DNA from 2 places in the Lacicoccus kunmingensis DSM 17847 genome. Region 1 is predicted to be linked to the other one. Evidence: riboswitches for the same ligand, from Rfam matches in the RefSeq annotation. Region 1 holds a riboswitch; the other holds the start of a gene.
The links. A riboswitch is a leader RNA that binds a small molecule or an ion and turns the genes downstream of it on or off. The one in region 1 is predicted to bind thiamine pyrophosphate.
Positions count from the first base shown of each region.

Region 2: it holds a riboswitch for thiamine pyrophosphate, as region 1 does, so the genes downstream of both, thiD (bifunctional hydroxymethylpyrimidine kinase/phosphomethylpyrimidine kinase) here and BO48_RS00790 (ECF transporter S component) in region 1, are expected to answer to the same signal.

Region 1 is NZ_JCANUC010000001.1:161,794-167,133, reverse strand. Features, by position in the region: gene miaB (tRNA (N6-isopentenyl adenosine(37)-C2)-methylthiotransferase MiaB) at 1-1,146, opposite strand, end outside; gene BO48_RS00800 (energy-coupling factor transporter transmembrane component T family protein) at 1,228-2,019, opposite strand; gene BO48_RS00795 (ABC transporter ATP-binding protein) at 2,012-3,418, opposite strand; gene BO48_RS00790 (ECF transporter S component) at 3,424-4,005, opposite strand; TPP riboswitch at 4,068-4,158, opposite strand; gene BO48_RS00785 (ABC transporter ATP-binding protein) at 4,210-5,340, opposite strand, start outside.
Region 2 is NZ_JCANUC010000012.1:60-5,399, reverse strand. Features, by position in the region: gene BO48_RS11275 (hypothetical protein) at 76-258, shown strand; gene BO48_RS11270 (NADPH-dependent FMN reductase) at 365-907, shown strand; gene BO48_RS11265 (N-acetylglucosaminidase) at 972-1,757, shown strand; gene thiE (thiamine phosphate synthase) at 1,789-2,412, opposite strand; gene thiM (hydroxyethylthiazole kinase) at 2,405-3,187, opposite strand; gene thiD (bifunctional hydroxymethylpyrimidine kinase/phosphomethylpyrimidine kinase) at 3,192-3,992, opposite strand; TPP riboswitch at 4,141-4,262, opposite strand; gene fdhD (formate dehydrogenase accessory sulfurtransferase FdhD) at 4,332-5,120, opposite strand.

The DNA of each region.
Region 1 (5,340 bases):
CGTATCCTGGAACTGCGCCTCGGTTTCATTCGGGTAGCCGACGATAATATCCGTCGTGAGTGCTACATCAGGCATTTTCGCTCTGATTTTTCCGACGAGCTCGAGGTAGGCTTCTCTTGTATACTTTCTGCCCATGATTTTAAGTACATCGTCGTTACCGGACTGTACAGGCAGGTGAATATGCGGCATCAGGTTCTCACCTGTCGCAAGCACATCGATCAGATTGTCTGTGAAATCCCATGGGTGGCTTGTTGTAAAGCGCACGCGCGGAATTTCCGTTTTTGAAACATCGCTCATCAAGTCACCAAGATCGTAGCTGTAGTCCAGATCCAGGTCTTTTCCGTATGAGTTTACGTTCTGCCCGAGCAGCGTAATCTCCTGGTAGCCTCTCGCCGCGAGGTCTCTGACTTCCTCAAGAATATCTTCAGGCATTCTTGAACGCTCTTTACCGCGTGTGAAAGGAACGATGCAGTATGTACAGAACTTATCACAGCCGTACATGATGTTGACCCATGCTTTCGTTCCGCCTTCGCGGACTTTCGGCAGGTTCTCGATGACGTCGCCTTCTTTGGACCACACTTCTATCACTTTCTCTTTGGACATGTATGCTTCGTCCAGGATGTTCGGCAGACGGTGTATATTATGTGTGCCGAAAATGATATCGACGTTCTGATATGATTTGAGAATTTTATTTACCACTGATTCTTCCTGGGCCATGCATCCGCAAACCCCGATCAGTACTTCCGGGTTGTTCTGCTTCACATGTTTCAAGTTACCGATCTCACTGAACACTTTGTTCTCCGCATTTTCACGGATGGCACAAGTGTTCAGCAGGATGACATCCGCATCATCCGTCGTATCCGTATGCTCATATCCGAGTGCCGTAAATATGCCGGCGATGACTTCCGTATCGTGCACGTTCATCTGGCAGCCATATGTTCTGATGTAGAACTTGCGCCCTTTGCCGAGATCTTTAAAGCGTTCATCAATTTCAAAATCTTTATGATACTCAACTTCCGTCTTTCCGCGTCTTCTCGCATCTATTAAATTCGGCGGCTGATAGACATGTTGAAAATATTGGCTGTAGTCTTTTTCTTCTGTTTTCTGTTTGACTTTTGAAGCATCCAGTCTCTGTTCTTCATTCATCTTAAAACCCCATTTACTCCATTGAAATATCTTTATATAGTATATCGGTTTTCATCTGTAATTTAAAGTACATTTGACCGATTACCTTGCATCGGTGACATTAATGAGACTGAATTCAGTTCCCAGGAAGAATGAGACAAAAGCGATTACAATGACCATCGCTACAAATAAAACATCATACTTCGAGAATGAAGTCTGGTAGTAGTACGTTCTCGGTCCGTCATCGAACTGTTTCGCCTCCATTGCGACACCGAGACGGTAGGCCCGTCTGATGCTTTGTGACAATAAAGTGATCACTGTCGTAATGAAGCCTTTCAGTCCTGAAATATGTCTTTTATGGATGAGCGGCTTCCTGACTTTTCTTGCCTGCCTCAGCATCATATACTCGCCGGCTATAATCGGCACCATGCGGATCGCCGCCATGAACGAGTATGCAAATTTCGGCTTTAACCTGAGCTGGATCATCAGGCTGTAAAAGACGTCCGTCAGTTTGGTCGTGAATATGACGAGCGCACCAAAAAACGACAGTGTCAGACCGCGCATCATAATGTGGATCCCTCTTATCAGACTCTCCTCGGTAATATGGATGAGCCCGAAACGGAACAGCGTCGTCGTTCCGGCGCCGTAAAATACCATGTACATCGCTGAAAATGCACCGAACACCAGGAATAATGCCAGCATCACCAAAAGATACCGGAGCCGGATGCCTGACAAAATAACCAAAGCAACGAGCATAATCATTGCCAGATAGAACAGCTGGTTCGGATTATGCATCAAGACAACGAGCAGGAATAACAGCAGGCCAATCAACATTTTAGTGAGCGGATTCGTCTTATCGACGAACGTATAATACTTTTTAATATGCTCAAGCATGACCGTCACCCCGGACTTCCTTAATCCCTTTATTTTCAAGTATCAGCCTTCTTGTCGGATACCTTTCGGTGATGCCGCGGTCGTGAGTGATCATGATGACAGTGACGCCGTCTTCGACACGCTCATAAAACATTTTGAGCAGTTCATATGAAAGTTTTTGGTCGAGACCGAACGTCGGCTCGTCAAAGATCATCACTTCAGGCACACCGCCGGTTGCGGTCGCAACAGACAGACGTCGCTTCTGCCCGGTCGAAATCTCGAGCGGGTGCAGATGACTCACATGATCGAGCCCGATTCTTCTGAGCAGCGCCTCACACTTTTCATGTGCCTCATCAGGCGGGTAATGCATTTCCAGATTGATGAATACTTCATCGTAAACTCTGTTCGTAATAAACTGCAGCTCCGGATTTTGAAAGACGGGATATACCGTACCGGCGATATCTTTCGTCTGTCTGACTTTTTTGCCATTCACAAGAATGATGCCGTCTGACTTGATCAGTTTCATCAGTGCGAGCATCAGACTCGTCTTTCCGGTGCCGTTCTCTCCTTCAATTGTCAGCCATTCACCTTTTTTAATTATTAAATTGTCAATGTTCAAAAGCGTCTCTTTGCTTCTTTTGAGCGTCATGCCGTTTATTTCCATCAGTGTTTCATCATGTGGCTCTATTTTGTTGAAATCAGGCGCATAATCCCATGAGTACGGATGCCATACGCCGTACTCGTTCAACAGCTCAATGTGATTGTTCATAATGGTGCCCGGCGTTTCATCCATGATCAGTTCGCCTGCTGCGTTCATTAAGATGACCCGGTCGACTTTGTCCCAGATTTCATTGACGCGGTGCTCCACAATGACGACGGTTTTATCCGCCCAGACATTTTCAAGCGTCTGCCAAAGCCCGCCGACCGATGCCGCACCAAGCATGCTTGTCGGTTCATCGAGGAGCAGCGTGCCGCTCTTTTGAAGCAGTGCCGAAGCGATTGCGAGACGCTGTTTCATGCCGCCGGATAAATTGTTGATCGGCATCTTAAAATCCGTTTTCAGCCCCACTTTGTCCAGTGCATCCCGGATTTTCTCTTCCATCTCACCCTGCGGGACACTTCTGTTTTCCAAAATGAACGCGAGCTCTTCAACGACGGTCGGCATCGTAAACTGTGAATCCGGATCCTGGAAGACATATGCGGCACCGGTGTCGACATCAAGGACGTCCGCTTTAAAAGGAATGTCCATGCTTCTCGGTATATTGCCGCCGAGCAGATTGAGCAGTGTACTTTTTCCCGAACCTGATGGCCCGAGCATCAGCACCTTTTCTCCGGTGTTTATTTTTATATTCAAATTGCTGAACTGTCTTTTGTCTGTTTCAGGAAATTTCAGCCTGAGGTTCTTTATTTCAATAGCCAAGTCGTCTACAATCCTTCATCGTGATTTAATTTGCGTCCGCCTACAAACTTCAGTACGCCGGTCTCTTTCAATGCCTGGTATATAAGATGTGCAAGCACACCCGCGATTAATGCTGCGCTTAAAATTCTTAACGAGAACATCAATACGATATTCCATGTCGCCACTTCAGCGAGATATCCGTAAAACCAGTCGATTGGCAGTGTAATCAGTGCCGCCGCAATTCCTGCGTATACCGCCGTCATCATCTTTGTGCTTTCATATTTGAACAGGGCAAAAACAATTTCACATGCGAGTCCCTGAAGCAGCGCATAGACGATTAAAAATACATCGAACTGCAGCGTGACAATCGTTTCACCGGCACCTGCCGCAAACTCGGCGAGCAGTGCAACACCCGGCTTCCTCAAAATTAAATACGCAACGACTGCTGCAATGAACCACATGCCGTATGCAAGTTCATTCAAATGCAGTCCGAGCGGCTGAAGCACCGTATACACTGCGCCCCATAGCGAATAAATCACTGCAAATACAAAACCGATGACAACAGTAATGAGTACATCCGTCAAAGTCAGACCGTTTCTTTTTGCCATAACCAAACTCCTAAAATTATATTTCCAAATAAAAAAACACACCGCAAACGTACGGTGTGCATATATGAAATATGCCACTTTCCTACGCTAGCATGATCTAGATCAGGTATAAGGGTAAATCTCAGCCCATGACGGGCACCCCTAGTGGATGTGTTTATTATTCAGTTAATTAGTATGATAGTACACTTAATGTATTTTGTGAAGTTATTTGGCATTTATCATTTCATAGTAGCGGCCTTTTTTCTCAAGGAGCTGTTTTTCCGAACCGGATTCCAGCATCTGTCCCTGTTCCAATACAAATATTCTGTCCACCGCCTTGATTGTGTTCAGACGGTGGGCGATGATGATGCTCGTCCGCCCTTTCATCAGATGCTCGAGCGCTTCCTGGATTTTGAGCTCGGTCACCGTGTCGATACTGGATGTCGCTTCATCAAGAAGGAGGATGGCGGGATCTGTAATGAGTGCACGGGCGATGGAAATCAACTGCTTCTGTCCCTGTGAAATAAACCCTTCATCCAGTTCGAGTACTGTGTCATAACCGTCTTCAAGCTGAACGATGAAGTCATGCGCATTCGCGAGCTTCGCCGCTTCAACCACTTCCTCGTCCGTTGCATCCAGTTTGCCGTAGCGGATATTTTCCCTGATGGTCGATTCGAACAAGTACGGATCCTGCAGGACAAATGCCGTCTGCGAACGGACATTATGACGTTTGTAATCCGTCAGATTCGTTCCGTCGATCAGCACTTCCCCGCCGTCCACTTCGTAGAAACGGGCGAGCAGCTGCATGACCGTCGTCTTGCCGGCGCCCGTCGCACCGATCAGGGCGACAGACTCACCGGCATCGATGGAAAATGACAGATCCCGTATGGTCGGTTCAAACTGTTCCTTGTCATAAGAAAAATACACATTTTTAAAATCGATTTTACCTTCGATCGTCTGATCTTCGATTGTGCCGTCATCGGATTCCTCTTGTGTATCGATAATCTGGAACACGCGCTCAGCACCCGCAATTGCGGACAGCACCTGGTTGAACTGGTTGGACAAATCCGCAAGCGGACGCGTAAACTGCCTTGCAAATTCTGCGAAAATAACAATCGTACCGATCGTCACAAGACCGTCAGTGTAAAGTGCCATCAGACCGCCGGCACCGGCAACGATCGCAAAGCTGATGTTGTTCAGCATGTTCATTATTTTAGGGATGAAACCTGCATAAAGCAACGCCCAGAACGTCACGTGCTTCAGTTTGCCTGCACGTTTCTCAAAATCATCAATCGTCCTGTCTTCCTGAGAGAAGACTTTGACGATTTCCTGGCCGGAGACGACTTCTTCAATGTA
Region 2 (5,340 bases), on a different contig from region 1:
CATATAGTTGAAGTTCATGGAATCTGTGGTATAATAAGTTATTGATATTTCGATACTTATGAAGAAGGTGACATTATGAACACTGAATTGAACCTTTCACTCCTCGTGGAAAAACTAACTGCATACCAAATCAGTCGAGCTGTAGGTGTCGATATGAACTTAGCACAGAAAATTGTTGACGAAGAAATAAAACTCGAAGATTTACCAGAAGATACATTAGGTAAGTTGCAGGAATTGAATCATAAATTGATGAACTGAGACTGATAAAGTCTCTTTTTTTTTTACTTCTTTTGACGTATGTGAATAGCTGTATGAAAAATGTTATTATTAATATACTAAATATTTTTTATAAAGGAGCAAACTTATGAATCTGCTGATTATTTCCGGGAGTCCATTTCCAGGTTCAAGTACAGCTTTTTTAGCAGAAGAAATAAAAGCTCAGATTGAACAGCCTGAAAACCACGTGGAAATAATTGATTTATGCCAATGGGATATTCCATTACTCGGGCATCCTGGTACAAAAGAACTTGAGGAATTTAAACAGATTGCGACTAAAGCGGATGCCATAATAATTGGAACGCCGAACTTCCATACTTCATTTTCAGGGATATTGAAAAATGCTTTGGACCATTTATCATTTGATCAGTTTGAAGAAAAGCCGGTCGCCCTGTACTGTACAAGCGGCGGTATGCGGAACACAGATCCGCTGGCCCAGCTGAGAATAGTAATGAGAGGACTGCATGCGCTGGCTCTGCCGACCCAGCTCTGTGCAAGCAGTTCCGATTATAAGAAAGATGAAAATGGCAAGTATAGCGAACTAAGTAATGAGATGAAGCAAAGAATCGGCAAGATGGTGGATTCATTAATCTCACTCGCGGGTATGACTAAAAGTAAGCATCATATTTGATGCTTACTTTTTTATGGTATTGCTTTTATGCCATACAAGTATACAAAGGAAAAGGATAAAAAATATGTTGAATAAAGATAAAGACGATTTGCCATTATTGTTGTTGAGTGCCATCATGGGGATTTTTGTCATAGCATTTATCGTTTCGGAAACAACAGGCAATAGAAATTATCAGTCTGAATATACATTTGATGAAGCTGTTTCAGCTCATATGGAGAAAAATACGCAGGATGTCACCATTGAAGATGGCGAGTTGACGGATGCTGACGAAAACCAAATCAGAGAATATATGAGTACCGATAAAGACCATTATCCTCTGCAGCATATGGATTTGCGCGATAAAGTGGATGCCGAAACTGAAATCTTGAATGAGATATTGGAGGGCAAGGGCGTACTTGAAAACCATGGAGAAACTTTTTTGGAAGCTCAAAATATACATGATATCAATGTGCTGTACTTGATCAGCCATGCGCAACTGGAGACCGGGAATGGTCAGTCGGAACTGGCGCAGGGCATTAAAACAGATGAAACCTATTACAATTTTTTCGGCATCGGTGCTTTTGATAAACAAGCAGTGGAAGCGGGGGCGAGTTACGCTGAGCAGGTAAACTGGACGTCTCCTGAAGCGGCTATACTGGGCGGCGCAGAGTTCATAAGTGATAATTATGTCAACAATTATCAAAATACGTTATATAAAATGAGATGGAACCCTGAAAATCCGGGCAATCATCAATATGCTACGGACATCAGATGGCCGGTTATCATCGCTGATATAATGTCCTCATATTATAATGAATATAATTTAAATACTGGAAAAATGGAGTATACGGAATACCGTAATGAAGATTAAAACGTCACCATCATTTAATGGCGACGTTTTTTTAATCTAAAAAATTACGGACGGTATGATCAATGTCATCTGATTCGGCAATTGCTGAAATTACTGAGATGCCATCCGCACCGTTAGAAATGCAATCGGTATAGTTGCTTTCTGTTATTCCGCCGATGGCGACCATCGGCAGCTGTCCTATCTTTTGGCGCATCAACTTCAGCCCGGAAACACCTATCGCATCCCCCGCATCGTCTTTGGACCCTGTTGGAAATACTGGACCTGTACCGATGTAACTGACATTGTCGAGGTTGCTTGCGGCAAGTTCGGTTTCATCGCGTACAGACAGACCCACCAACTTATCATCGAAATATGCAGGCAAACTGTCAGGGTCCATATCATCCTGACCGATATGGATACCGTCGGCTTTCACTGCCAGTGCCAGCTCTACATCATCGTTAATAATAAAGGGCACATTGTACCTGGCGGTCAGCTCCTGTACTGAAAGAGCAAAGTCTTTAAGCGCTTCTCCTGTCAGGGCCCCTTGTCCTTTTTCCCGCAGTTGGAATAAAGTGATTCCGCTCTGTAATGCCTGTTCTATAATGGAAAGGCTTGTGTTTGTCTCTCCGCTATTTGAGCCATAAATAAAATAAAGTCTTAAATCAGCTTTATTCATGGATTTTAACAACCTTGTCTTTTAAGATATCATCATCATTTAAATACAGCGCATCGATATAATTTGGCAGGAAAGTGCCTGGACCGGCGGTGTTTTTCTCTGCTGCTGATTCGGCACAAAGATTATAGTAGCTTACGGCATTGCCAACAGCGTTATTTACATCGTTATTTGTGGCGATGAAGGCCAGTATGACAGCGCCGAGAAGGCATCCGGACCCCGTTATCTTGCCTTGCAGATAATGACCATTATGAAGAGTGTATTTTTGATCATGTGTAACGACCGCGTCTGTTTCACCTGTGACCAGAACAGGTATTTCATATTTACGGAAGGTATTTTCAGCGATTTCAAGCGCATCGCTTTCCTCAGTGGAATCCACGCCTCGTGAAGTGCCTTCTGCACCTGATAAAGCGAGCATTTCACTTCTGTTTCCTTTGATGAAGTCTATATCGTATTTTTCTATCAGTTCATCAACAAGGTTTTTTCTGAAGGAGGAGGCACCATAACCGACCGGATCCAATACTACAGGAACGTTATTTTTATTTGCCTGGGCAATCATTTCTGACATCAGTTCTTTTTTATGTGCGTCTGCTGTTCCAATATTAATCAACAATCCGTGGGCAACTTTCATCAGTGATTCCGCCTCGTCTTTTTCACCGCTCATAATTGGTGATGCACCGAGGGCAATCAGTCCATTGGCAGTAAAGTTTTTAACGACATCGTTTGTTATGCACACAATCAGCGGCGGTTCTTCACGCAGTGTTTTAATAAATGGCATAATTTTATAATTCTCCTTTATAAGCAAAATGGTTTATCGGTCCGTCGCCTCTGCCGATTTCCGGAGTTTCTTCTATGGCTTTGGTTATATAATTTTTACCGATGTGGAAAGCATCATCCAAAGATTTACCTTTAGCCAGTTCTGCCGTAATGACTGCTGAAAATGTACAACCTGTTCCATGGGTATGATTGGTGTCCACTCTGTCAGAGGACAGACTGCTCTCATTATCTTTTTCAAACAGGTAATCAACGGCTGCGCCTTTCAAGTGCCCCCCCTTTATGATGACGCTGTTCACGCCGATATCTTCAATGAATACTTTGGCAGCTTTTCTTACATCTTCTTCGTTTTCGATATCGACCCCTGTAAGCTTTTCCGCTTCCATAATATTTGGAGTCACCGTCAAGGCGACGGGGAGCAGTTCATTCTTCAAGTAATCTATCGCATCTTCACTGATCAGGTTATGACCGGATGTTGAAATCATGACCGGATCGATGACGAGCGGAATTTCATATTTGGTGACGTAATCCTTTAAAACTTTCATCATCTCTTCAGTGGCAATCATGCCGCTTTTCATTGCATTAGGAATTTCATCGGAAAATATACTTTCAAGCTGTGCTTCCAGAAAGTCTGCGGGGACATGAAATACATCCTGTACCCCCAACGTATTTTGTGCCGTGAGCGAGGTGACTGCCGACATGCCGTAAACCTCTCTTGAGTGAAAAGATTTTATATCTGCCAGAACACCGGCGCCGCCTGTAGGGTCAGTTCCTGCAACCGTCAGAGCAATTGGTAAACCTTGTGCCATTTCCTCTCCATCCTTCCTTTTATAGAAAATAAAAAGCCCGTTTCCGGCAATGAAATCATTGCAGAAGCGGGCTTAGTAATATAAATAACAGCACACACCAAAAGAGCATCATAGTCTATAGAAATATATTTGGTTAGCTGTTTGATATTTATGTACTAAACCACTTCCTTACGCTAGAATTACCCAGATCAAGTCGAAGGGATCAGCACTTCCTGATAATTGCTTATCAGAAATCTGCTATCTCAGCTAAATGCACCCCTAGTGGTACTGTTATTTACTTAGTTTTATGATAAATGTGTAAAGCATGTAAGTCAACTGACTTGGTTATACACTTGAAAGTTATTCACTTTCTTTTATACGCCATGGATGACTGTAGATATTGAATGAATTGCCTCTTACAAATCCGACTGCTGTAATATTCAGATCATGCGCCAATTCGACTGCGAGATCTGTAGGTGCGGACTTGCTCAGAACGATTCCAACACCTATTTTAGCGGCTTTTGTCAAAACTTCAGATGAAATCCGGCCGCTGAATACAAGTATTTTATCTCTGACAGAAATATTATTTTCAACGCAGTAGCCGTACAATTTATCCAGAGCGTTATGACGGCCGATATCACCACGGTGAACGACAGTGCCTTCAGAGCTTCCGAGACTTGCATTATGAATGCCGCCGGTTTCCTTGAAAATTGTGCTTGTCGTCTGCATTTCAATCATCAGTCTGCTTATCTGTTCCGGATTCAATGTCGTCTTACTCATGGATACTTTGGCAGTGTCCACATCATTCTGAAAGTAGAATTGACGGCTTTTACCACAGCATGAGCCGAGTATACGTTTGGAATACTGGAAGTGGTCTGTAGGAATCGATTTATTCAGCTTTATATGACAGAATCCGCCTCTGTCATCAAGGTTGATGGACTTGATGTCTTTATAAGATCTGATTGCGCCTTCAGACGCAAGGAAACCTATGACCAGCTCCTGCAGATGTTCTGGAGAGCAGACGAGGGTGGCAAACTCAATATCGTTTATATAAATAGTCAACGGGAATTCCTCTGCGACTACATCATCTATATCAGAAAATTGCCTGTCCTGGTATCTGACAATTTTTCTGTGTGTCGTTATTTCCATTTTATTACCTCTTTAAAAATATTTTCGAAAACATTTCACAATTTAGACAAAATGTATTGTCGCAATTGTGACGAACATATATACTCCATTATAGCAAACAAATACATTTTATATGATAACCTGAATTATTCATACTTCCCAGTTGAATCCTCAATTGAGTCAAAATCATATGATTTCTGAGATTTTCTCTATTAACTTGGCAAAATCAAAGTCATTGTCT